One region of the Caballeronia zhejiangensis genome, then DNA from elsewhere that is predicted to be linked to it. Evidence: predicted binding sites of a transcription regulator. Region 1 holds the regulator's gene; the other holds the start of a gene.
The links. Region 1 encodes HrcA, which represses chaperone genes, less so after heat shock. Its sites were predicted from a motif close to TTAGCACTCNNNNNNNNNGAGTGCTAA; they were not measured.

Region 1 (5,272 bases):
GCTTGCGCGAGATATTCGCTCTTCGCTTTCTCGGCGGCGGCGTTGAGCGCATCGAGATCGGCGGCGGCATCGAGTTCGGCGAGCTGGCGGCGGCGCGCGTCGTGTTCTTCCGGCAGCGTTTCGGGTTGAAGGCGGAACTTGCGCGCGGTCGAGTGCAGTTGCTCCATGCGTCTTTCGACTTGCGCGAGCCGGTCAGGATCGAGCTCCAGCCGCTGCGCGTAGTGCGATAGCGAATACGACGCTTCCTGCAACTGGATTTCCGCCGGTTCGAGCGACGCGAGCACGTCGTTCAACGCGGGATCGATATCGGACAGGCCGCGCAGCTTCGAGATGATGGCGCCGAGCTGCGAGATCATCGCTTCGTCGGATTCGGAGAGCGCGCCGAGCGCACCCTGCACGCCGTCGATGAGACTCGCCGAATGCGACAGCCGATGATGCTCCGCGCTCACTTCTTCCCATTCGCCGGGCTGCGGCGCGAGCTTGTCGAACTCGCTCAGTTGCCACGCGAGACGCTCGCGTTCCAGTTGCAGCTCGCGGTCGCGATTCTGGGCGGTCTCGACGGCTTGCTGCGCGTCGCGCATCGCTCGCCACGCACGATTCACCGCGCCGGCCGTGTCGAGCAACTGCGCGTGCGTGTCGAAGAGTTCGCGTTGCGCGTCCGGTCGCATCAACAATTGATGCGCGTGCTGGCCGTGGATATCGACGAGCATTTCGCCGACTTCGCGCAACTGCGCGAGCGTCGCGGGCGTGCCATTGATGAACGCTCGCGAGCGGCCGCCCGAATCGATCACCCGCCGCAGCATGACCGAATCGGCGTCCTGCGTGAGCGCGTGTTCGTCCAGCCAGCGCACGACGAGCGGATGCGTCGAAAATTCGGCGGTGATGTCGGCGCGCGCCTGACCGGCGCGCACGACGCTCGCGTCGCCGCGCGCGCCGAGCGTGAGCGCGAGGGCGTCGATGAGGATCGACTTGCCCGCGCCGGTTTCACCCGAAAAGACCGTGAAGCCTGGATCGAAATCGATATCCAGCGTGGCGACGATGACGAAATCTCGAATGGAAAGATGACGGAGCATGGACGCTTCGGGGAAGGAAGTTCTGGCAGATCAGAGAGCGGACGAATCCTGCGACGGATGCTCGTTCCAGTGCAGCTTCTTGCGCAGCGTGGCGTACGTGCTGTAGCCGACCGGATGCAGCACCGGCACCGTATGCTTCGAGCGCCGCACTTCAATCGCGTCGTTCAGTTCGACGGCGGTGAACGACTGCATGTCGAAGTTCACGTTGACGTCGCGACCGCCGATGATCTGAATGGTCACTTTCGAATCGTCGGGCAGCACGATCGGCCGGTTCGACAGCGAATGCGGCGCGATCGGCACGAGCACGAAGCCCTGCAATTGCGGATGCAGGATCGGCCCCGCCGACGACAGCGCGTAGGCGGTCGAGCCGGTCGGCGTCGCGACGATCAGTCCGTCGGAACGCTGGTTGTACATGAAGTGGCCGTCCACCGACACGCGCAGCTCCGCCATGCCGGAGAAGCCGCTGCGATTCACCACGACGTCGTTGAACGCGAGCGCGTGGTAGATCGGCTTGTCGTTGCGCACGATGCGCGCTTCGAGCAGGCTGCGTTCCTCGCGCTCGAACTGGCCGGCGAGCATTTGCGGGACGATTTCCTGCATCGCCTTGAGCGGAATGTCGGTGATGAAGCCGAGCCGGCCATGATTCACGCCGATGAGCGGTGTTTTATACGGCGCGAGCTGCCGTCCGATGCCGAGCATCGTGCCGTCGCCGCCGAGCACGATTGCAACGTCCGCGCGCGCGCCCATCTCCGCGATGGAGAGCGCCGGGAACTCCGTCACGCCGACGTCCTTCGCGGTGCCCGCCTCGAAGACGACCTCGAAGCCCTGGCTCCTGAGGAGATCGGCGAGCGATCTCAGCGGCGCCTCGATGCCCGGCGTGTTGGTGCGCCCCACGAGGGCGACGGTCTTGAATTGGCCAATTTCCATGCCGGCATTACACCATAGTCAGAGAGCGAAAAGAACCGTGGGCGATGGCCGCCGGGCGCGCCGCGACGAGACCGTGCGGCATGACGCGGGCAGGCTCGCCGTTTGTCGCTAGAATGGAGCGGACGTTGAATGCCGACCACCCGGCGCGGCTCGCCGCTATCCGACACGTTGAGCTAAAATTTCCCCATGCTAGACCCACGTGCACAAACCCTCCTCAAAACGTTGATCGAGCGCTACATCGCCGAAGGTCAGCCGGTCGGTTCGCGCACGTTATCACGTCATTCCGGCCTCGAACTGAGCCCCGCGACGATCCGCAACGTCATGTCGGATCTCGAAGACCTCGGGCTGGTCGCGAGCCCGCATACGTCGGCGGGACGCATTCCCACGCCGCGCGGCTACCGGCTCTTCGTCGACACGATGCTGACTGTAGAAGCACCGCAAGACGAGGCCATGACCACCGCGGTCAAGACTCGCCTGCAAGGCGAGGAGCCGCAGAAGATCGTCGCGGCGGCGGCGAGCGTGCTGTCCAATCTGTCTTCGTTCGCGGGCGTCGTGCTCACGCCGCGCCGGAGCCACATGTTCAAGCAGATCGAGTTCATGCGGCTGTCGGACAAGCGCATTCTGCTCATCATCGTGACGCCCGAAGGCGACGTGCAGAACCGCATGATGGCCACGCAACGCGACTATTCGCCTTCGCAACTCGTAGAAGCCTCCAATTACATCAACGCGCATTTCGCGGGCCTGTCCTTCGACGAAGTACGCCGCCGTTTGCGCGAGGAAATCGACCAGTTGCGCGGCGACATGACCGCGCTCATGCAGGCGGCCGTGGTCGCGAGCACCGCCGAGACGGACCCCACTGACACCGTGCTGATTTCCGGCGAGCGCAACCTGCTCGAAGTGGCGGACCTTTCGTCCGACATGGCGCGGCTGCGCAAGCTTTTCGATTTGTTCGACCAAAAGACGAGCCTCCTGCAATTGCTGGATGTATCGAGTCACGCGCAAGGCGTGCAGATTTTCATCGGCGGAGAAAGCAATCTCGTGCCGATCGAGGAAATGAGCGTCGTGACGGCGCCATACGAGGTCAACGGGAAGATCGTCGGCACGCTCGGCGTGATCGGCCCGACGCGCATGGCGTACAACCGCGTGATTCCGATCGTCGATATCACCGCGCGTTTGCTGTCGATGTCGCTCAGTCATCAGTGACGCCATCTTGGCGCGCCGCGAAAGAGCGCGCCACTAGGCCGTTCGGCCAATGATGCGTCCGAAAACGCGCCGCTATAATGGTCCTCAACTTTTCCGACGACCATCTTCAGGCTCGCTTCCCTTATGCGTTTCGACCTCGAGTTGCCCTCGCAGCCCAGCGCTTCGCATCGCGTCGCGGTGCTGCTGATCAATCTCGGCACGCCGGACGCGCCCACGCCGCGGGCGGTGCGCAAGTATCTGGCGCAATTCCTGTCCGATCCGCGCGTCGTCGAAATTCCGTCATTCGTGTGGCAATTCATTCTGCGCGGCCTGATCCTGCCGTTTCGCGGGCGCGCATCGGCGAAGAAGTACGCGCAAGTGTGGATGCCCGAAGGCTCGCCGCTGCGCGTGCATACGGAAAAGCAGGTCGACGGCTTGCGGCGGCTCTTCGCGGCGAACGACTATCACGTCATCGTCGACTATGCGATGCGCTACGGCACGCCGGGCATCGGCGCGATGCTCAATCAGCTGAAGCTCGAAGGCGCCGACCGCATTCTCCTGTTGCCGATGTATCCGCAATACTCGTCGTCCACGACGGCCACCGCGTTCGATGACGCGTTCGCCGCGCTCAAGCGCGTGCGCAATCAGCCGGAAATCCGCACGATCCGCCATTACGCCGATCATCCGGCGTATATCGCGGCGCTCGCGGAGCAGGTGCGCGACTATTGGCGGCATCACGGCCAGCCGGATTTCGCCGCGGGCGACAAGCTCGTGCTGAGCTTCCACGGCGTGCCGAAGCGCACGATGGATCTCGGCGATCCGTATCACGACCAGTGCCAGCTGACCGGTTCGTTGCTCATGGCCGCGCTCGGGCTTACGCCGGTCGAATGCCGCGTGACGTTCCAGTCGCGCTTTGGGCGGGCGGAGTGGCTTCAGCCGTACACCGCGCCGACGGTCGCGGAGCTCGGCGCGGGCGGCGTTTCTCGTGTGGACGTGTTCTGTCCCGGCTTCACGGCGGATTGTCTCGAGACGATCGAGGAAATCGGCATCGAGGTGCGCGACGAATTTCTGAAGGCGGGCGGCAAGCATTTTCACCGGATTGCCTGCCTGAACTCAGCGCCCGCGTGGATCAAGGCACTGGGCGAGATCGCCGCGCAACATCTTCAGGGATGGCCCGTGCAGACTGTGCAGCCGCTCAGCGCAGTGGCCTGAGCGCGGCTTTTTCAGGCATTCACCCATGAACTACAAGATTTCGACGGAACCTGGCGCGCGTTTGCGCATCGATAAGTGGCTTTGGGCAGCGCGTTTCTTCAAGACGCGTTCGCTCGCGAGCGATGCGGTCGAGAAAGGCCGCGTGAAGATCGGCGGGGCGAATGTGAAGCCGTCTAAGGACGTGCGCGTCGGCGATATCGTCGAGATCGATATCGAACGGCTGGTGTGGCAGGTCGAAGTGCTCGGGATATGCGATGTGCGCGGCCCGGCGCCGGTCGCCCAGACGCTCTATGCCGAAACCGGGGAAGGCCGTGCGAAACGCATGGCCGAGGCCGAGCGCCGCAAGAATTTCCGCGAGCCCGCAGCGGAACTGCAGGGAAGGCCGACGAAGCGCGACCGGCGCACTATCGACAAATTTTCTCGTTCGGATTGAAGTAGCTTTCGATGGTCGCGTGAACGCCGCCGTACTCGGTGGTACGTTCGGTCACGACGCCGGACATGCAGATGGTGGTCGTTCCCGCGACGAGTACCAGGGCGACCACCGCGATAGCAAAGGTCAGTTTCATGGTATCCCCGGGAAGCGGGTTGCCCGGTCAGAAGGCGGCCGGATCAGGAAACGGGCAAGGGCTGAAAGCGGTTTGAAGCAATTCGTAGGATTAGGGTTAACGTGCGTCCTGCGCTGCTTTTTCGAAGTGTAGGCGACTCAGGGCTTTCCCTCAATCCGAAAATCGCGCGCCGCGGCGAAGTCTGTATTACGAGCCATTGCGGCGCCATCTTGCTGTCGAGATTTGTCCGAAAAACCGTTTCGAAGGCTTGAAAAAGCTTTCGGCGCCCTCATTTCGGCCGTTAGTGCGAAAAATGCGTCCGACTTTCGGTCT
Region 2 (5,272 bases), 170 kb from region 1:
CGGCTGGCTGGCGCTCGTGGTCGGTGCGGTGTACTTCGTCATCTATTACGGCCTGTTCCGCTTCTTTATCCGCAAGTTCAACATGGCGACGCCGGGCCGCGAGCCGGCCACGACCGACGCCGAAACCGACGTGGCGCAAACCGTCGATGGCGGCCTGATTCCACCCCTGCCCGGCGCGGCAGCAGCCGTGTCGAACACGCGCGCTGCGAAGTACGTCGCGGCGCTCGGCGGCGCATCCAATCTGACGCTCGTCGATGCCTGCACGACGCGTCTGCGTCTGTCGGTCGTGGATTCGGAGAAGGTGTCGGAGCCGCAGTTGAAGAGCATCGGCGCGCGCGGCGTGTTGAAGCGCGGCGCGACCAACGTCCAGGTGATCATCGGGCCGGAAGCCGATCTGATCGCCGATGAAATCCGCAGCGAACTCGAGCATTCGTCGACGCGCGGCGCAACGCCCGCATCGTCGACGCCGGCGCAACCGGTCGCGGCAGCGGTGAGCGGCGACCAGACGCCCGGCCCGCTCGATCCGGACCCGTTCCGCTGGCTCGCGGTGTTCGGCGGCGCGACCAACGTGGTATCGCTCGACGCGGTTGCGCAGACGCGCCTGCGCGTGGTCGTGCGCGATCCGTCGTCGGTGGATCGTCAGCGTTTGTCGTCGCTGGATGTGGCGTGGGTGTCGGCGGATACGTTCCACATCGTCGTGGGCGCGGCGGCGCAGCGCTATGCGGCGCAACTGTCCACGCGCTTGTCCGGCAACGGCGGCGGCGCTGCACCGATGCCTGCCTGAGGCGGTAATCGAAGCTCGATAACAAACGGCGCCCGCGGGCGCCGTTTGTGTTTTCAGCGAAGTGCCAAAGAAAAAGCCCGCCGTCTCGTCGACGGCGGGCTTTGCAATTTCTGCAATGGCACAGTCAATTGTTACGCGTAGTCATGCAACGCCGAGCGCATCTTCTTCATCGCGCTCGCCTCGATCTGGCGAATGCGCTCCGCCGAGACGCCGAACTCGTCGGCCAGTTCATGCAGCGTCTTGCCGCCCGAGCCGTCGTCCTGCACGTCGAGCCAGCGCGCCTTGATGATGCGGCGGCTGCGTTCGTCGAGCGATTCGAGTGCATCGGCGAGGCCGTCGCTTTGCAGCCTGTCGTGCTGCCGCGCGGCGATGACGTTAGTCGGCTCGTTGTGCGAGTCGGCCAGATAGGCGATGGGCGCGTACGCTTCCTCGCCATCCTCGACCTGGCCTTCGAGCGCGATATCGCCGCCCGACAAGCGCGTTTCCATCTCCGCGACTTCCTCGCGCTTTACGTTCAGCTCGCTCGCGAGACCTTCGATCTCGTCCGGCGTGAACGCCGAATGGCTGGTCTTGTGACTGCGCAGATTGAAGAACAGCTTGCGCTGCGCCTTGGTCGTCGCGACCTTCACCATGCGCCAGTTGCGCAGGATGTACTCGTGAATCTCGGCCTTGATCCAGTGCATCGCATACGACACCAGGCGCACGTTTTGCTCTGGGTCGAAGCGCTTCACCGCTTTCATCAGACCGATGTTGCCTTCCTGGATCAGGTCGGCGTGCGGCAAGCCGTAACCGAGATAGTTACGGGCGATCGACACGACGAGGCGCAGGTGCGAAAGCACCAGCTGGCGCGCGGCGTTCAGGTTGCCCTGCTCGCGGAATTCGGTGGCGTACTGTCGTTCCTCCGCCTGCGAAAGCATCGGAATACGGTTCACTGCTTGTATGTATGAATCGATGTTGCCGATCTGGCCGGTCAGCATCGACGACTGCGCGTACGTCAGCGCGCCTGCCGAAGATGCCTTGGCAGGTGCCGAGCTCACAACATTCGGAAGGGTCATCGCATTGGTCACGCTCATAAGCTCCTTATCAACAATTCACGTGCCGCTTAACGACCGCGGCAAGTCAGACACGATATTAGCACTCCAGTCCATCGAGTGCTAAGTGTTAGAGCAGAGGGGAATGTGGGAGTTCCCACAAAAACTATCGAATTTGCGGGTTCAATAGGACGGACTGTTGCGCGAGCAGCGGAAGAAACTACCGGAGGCGGAAACGTTTTCGCATGATTTACCTTACTTGCCTACTGTCGCGATCAAAAATTCTACAAACTGGGACGCGCTGATGCGATTTCTGCAAATGTTTTAAAACGTCACTAGAATCGCCAAGCGACAGCAATTTACGAAACACACCCGCTATCCGAGCAAATTGGGGTGCAAATGCATAAAAACAAGAGTTCGTGGCCCCGCCCGCTAGTGCGCGTGGCGGTTTGTACTGCATTGGGTCTCGCGTCGGCGGCGGCTCATGCCGACCGATTCGGTGTCCAGATCGCCGGCGGCGTCGCCGACCACGACATCAAGAAGGCCGATCTCGGCCTGTCCTGGGATCCGGGCCTCACCTGGTGGGAGATCGGCGGTTTTCACTTCACGCTCATCGGCGAAGGTCACGTGTCCTACTGGCACACGACCGAGGACAACGCCGTGCATCCGAACATATGGGAATTCGGCATTACGCCAGTGCTGCGCTTCGTGAAGAGCTCGGGCTACTTCCGGCCGTTCATCGAGGCGGGCGTCGGCGTGCGGCTGCTCTCGCACACGCGCATCACCGAGGATTTCAGCGTCGGGTCGGCGTTCCAGTTCGCGGACATGGTGGGCGTCGGCATGATCTTCGGGTCGAAGCAGAGCTATCAAGCGGGATTTCGCTTTCAGCATCTGTCGAACGGCGGTATCAAAGAGCCGAATCCTGGTATAAATTTCAGCCAGCTATATCTGCAATACAACTTCTGACGAGGCGCCGGCGCATCGGTTCCTCGACACAAGGGGAATCGACAGATGCCGGCAAAAACCATTGAGGCCATCCGCGGCCTCGAGCGCGATCGCTTCCGTGCCATGGTCGAGGGCGACGGCCCGGCGCTGGACGCGCTGCTGGCCGAGAACGTCAGCTACGTCCACACGAACGGCAAGCGGGAGACGAAGCGCCAGTTCATCGACGCGATCACCGCGGGCCGCCGCCGCTATCGGCAGATCGAAATTCAGTCGCAGGATGTGCTGCCCGCCGGCCGCGATACGTGCCTCGTGTCGGGCCGTGCGCTGATCGAGATGGAATCGAAGAACGGCGCGCTGCTGTTTCCGATCGCCTACACCGCCGTCCATGTGCAGACCGAAGGCCAATGGCAGCTGCTCGCCCTGCAGGCGACGCGCGTGGCGCTCGAATAGCCACGCGCGCCGCCCATCACGCTTCCACGGCTTCGTCTTGCCGCAGGTTGTCCACGACGCGCCCGGAGCGGTTGACCGCGCTCACGACGGCATCGGCGACCGCGAGCGCCGGATTCGCATGCACCGCGACGCCGAAGCGCGTCGGCCCGTCTCCGACACGACAGCCGACGAACGCCGCCGTGTCGCCGTTCGCCGTCACGGACGTCTCGAACCAGTTCACGCTCGCGTCCACGCCGAGCGCGGCGGCGACCGCCTGCGCGTGAGCGTCGCCGCTCGTCGCAGCCACTACGGCCGGTAATGCGACGCGCCTTTCGAATACCGTAAGCGTCGAAACGTCGATGCGCGATACCGGCCCGCCCGCATCGAAATACTCGCGCTTGAAGAGCTCGCAGATCGCTTCGCCGCTGATTTCCGCGCCGGATGCATCGGTGACTTTCTGGACGGCGTGGCTGAATTCGATCTGCACGCGGCGCGGCGGCGTGAAGCCGAGACCGCGTTCGAGCAGATACGTCGAACCGCCCTTTCCGGACTGGCTGTTCACGCGGATCACGGCGTCGTAGCTGCGGCCGAGATCGGCCGGATCGATCGGCAGATAGGGCACTTCCCACACCGTGCCCGGCACGCGCTGCGCGAAGCCCTTGCGGATCGCGTCCTGATGCGAACCCGAAAACGCGGTGAACACGAGATCGCCCGCGTACGGATGGCGTGGATGCACCGGAATCTGATTGCAGCGCTCGACGACGCGGCGCACGGCGTCGATATCGGAAAAATCGAGGCCCGGATCGACGCCTTGCGTGTAGAGATTCATCGCGAGCGTCACGAGATCGACATTGCCGGTGCGCTCGCCGTTGCCGAAGAGGCAGCCTTCGATGCGATCCGCGCCAGCGAGCAACGCCATTTCCGCCGCCGCGACGGCCGTGCCGCGATCGTTATGCGGATGCACCGACAGCACGATGCTGTCGCGAAAGCCCATGTTGCGGTCCATCCACTCGATCTGATCGGCGAAGACGTTGGGCGTTGCCGCTTCGACGGTCGCGGGCAGATTCACGATCATTTTGTGATCGGGCGTCGGACGCCACATTTGCGCGACGGCATCGCAGACTTCGCGCGCGAACGACAGCTCCGTCATGCTGAAGGTTTCGGGCGAGTACTGATAGATCCAGTGCGTGTCCGGCCGCGCCGCCGCGCATTCCTTGATGATGCGCGTGCCTTCGACCGCCAGCGCCTTCACTTCGTCCTTCGACTGGTTGAACACGATCTTGCGGAACGACGGCGCGATCGCGTTATAGAGATGCACGATCACCTTGCTCGCACCTTCCACCGCTTCGAACGTGCGCTCGATCAGTTCGCGGCGCGACTGCACGAGCACTTCGATGGTCACGTCGTCCGGAATGCGCTTTTCGTCGATCAGCTTGCGCACGAAGTCGAAATCCGTCTGCGATGCCGACGGGAAGCCCACCTCGATTTCCTTGAACCCGATTTTCACCAGCATCTCGAAGAACTCGAGCTTCGCTGCGATGCTCATCGGCTCGATGAGCGACTGGTTGCCGTCGCGCAGATCGGTGCTCATCCAGACGGGCGCTTTTTCGATCGTGCGGTTCGGCCAGCGGCGGCCATTCAGACGGACTTGCGGAAACGGACGGTATTTCTCGGCGGGGTTCGGCATCATGATCGTCGATCTCTCTTCGGACGGTTTGCGTAGCGTCTGCGAGAGAGGCCGTGTCCGGCGGCTGGCCGGGCGTGGCGGCATGCACGTAAGACCGGGCGGCGCGCGCGTTCACACGAATCACCGGCGATGGTGACGCCTGCGACCAACGTGAACGTGCGCGAAGCAGCGTGCATGTGACCCTCGCGTTTCCGTTTCGCGGGATGCGCGAACGAAAAGCTGACGACTACAGGTTGGTAAGAAAAGGTACTGCGGGAAACTTCTGGAGGACCGCGCGACTTGCGAACGCACGGCGCTACGTCTGGCGACTTACGCTAGACGTAGCGATAGGGGCCGCGCTAGGCGGCCCGAAATAATTCGGAGGGAGGAGAACTGGGTCAAGCGCATGCGTTCGAC

Region 2: a site for HrcA is predicted at 1,916-1,942, ahead of rpoH (RNA polymerase sigma factor RpoH). Genes of this name have one in related genera too.

What each region holds. Positions count from the first base shown of each region.
Region 1 covers NZ_CP084283.1:381,765-387,036, forward strand. Annotated here, with positions in the region: gene recN (DNA repair protein RecN) at 1-1,073, opposite strand, end outside; gene LDZ23_RS01835 (NAD kinase) at 1,104-2,000, opposite strand; gene hrcA (heat-inducible transcriptional repressor HrcA) at 2,187-3,203, shown strand; gene hemH (ferrochelatase) at 3,327-4,394, shown strand; gene LDZ23_RS01850 (Hsp15 family ribosome-associated heat shock protein) at 4,420-4,827, shown strand; gene LDZ23_RS01855 (hypothetical protein) at 4,799-4,960, opposite strand.
Region 2 covers NZ_CP084283.1:211,729-217,000, forward strand. Annotated here, with positions in the region: gene nagE (N-acetylglucosamine-specific PTS transporter subunit IIBC) at 1-784, shown strand, start outside; gene rpoH (RNA polymerase sigma factor RpoH) at 916-1,851, opposite strand; gene LDZ23_RS01065 (acyloxyacyl hydrolase) at 2,215-2,781, shown strand; gene LDZ23_RS01070 (nuclear transport factor 2 family protein) at 2,827-3,210, shown strand; gene leuA (2-isopropylmalate synthase) at 3,227-4,879, opposite strand.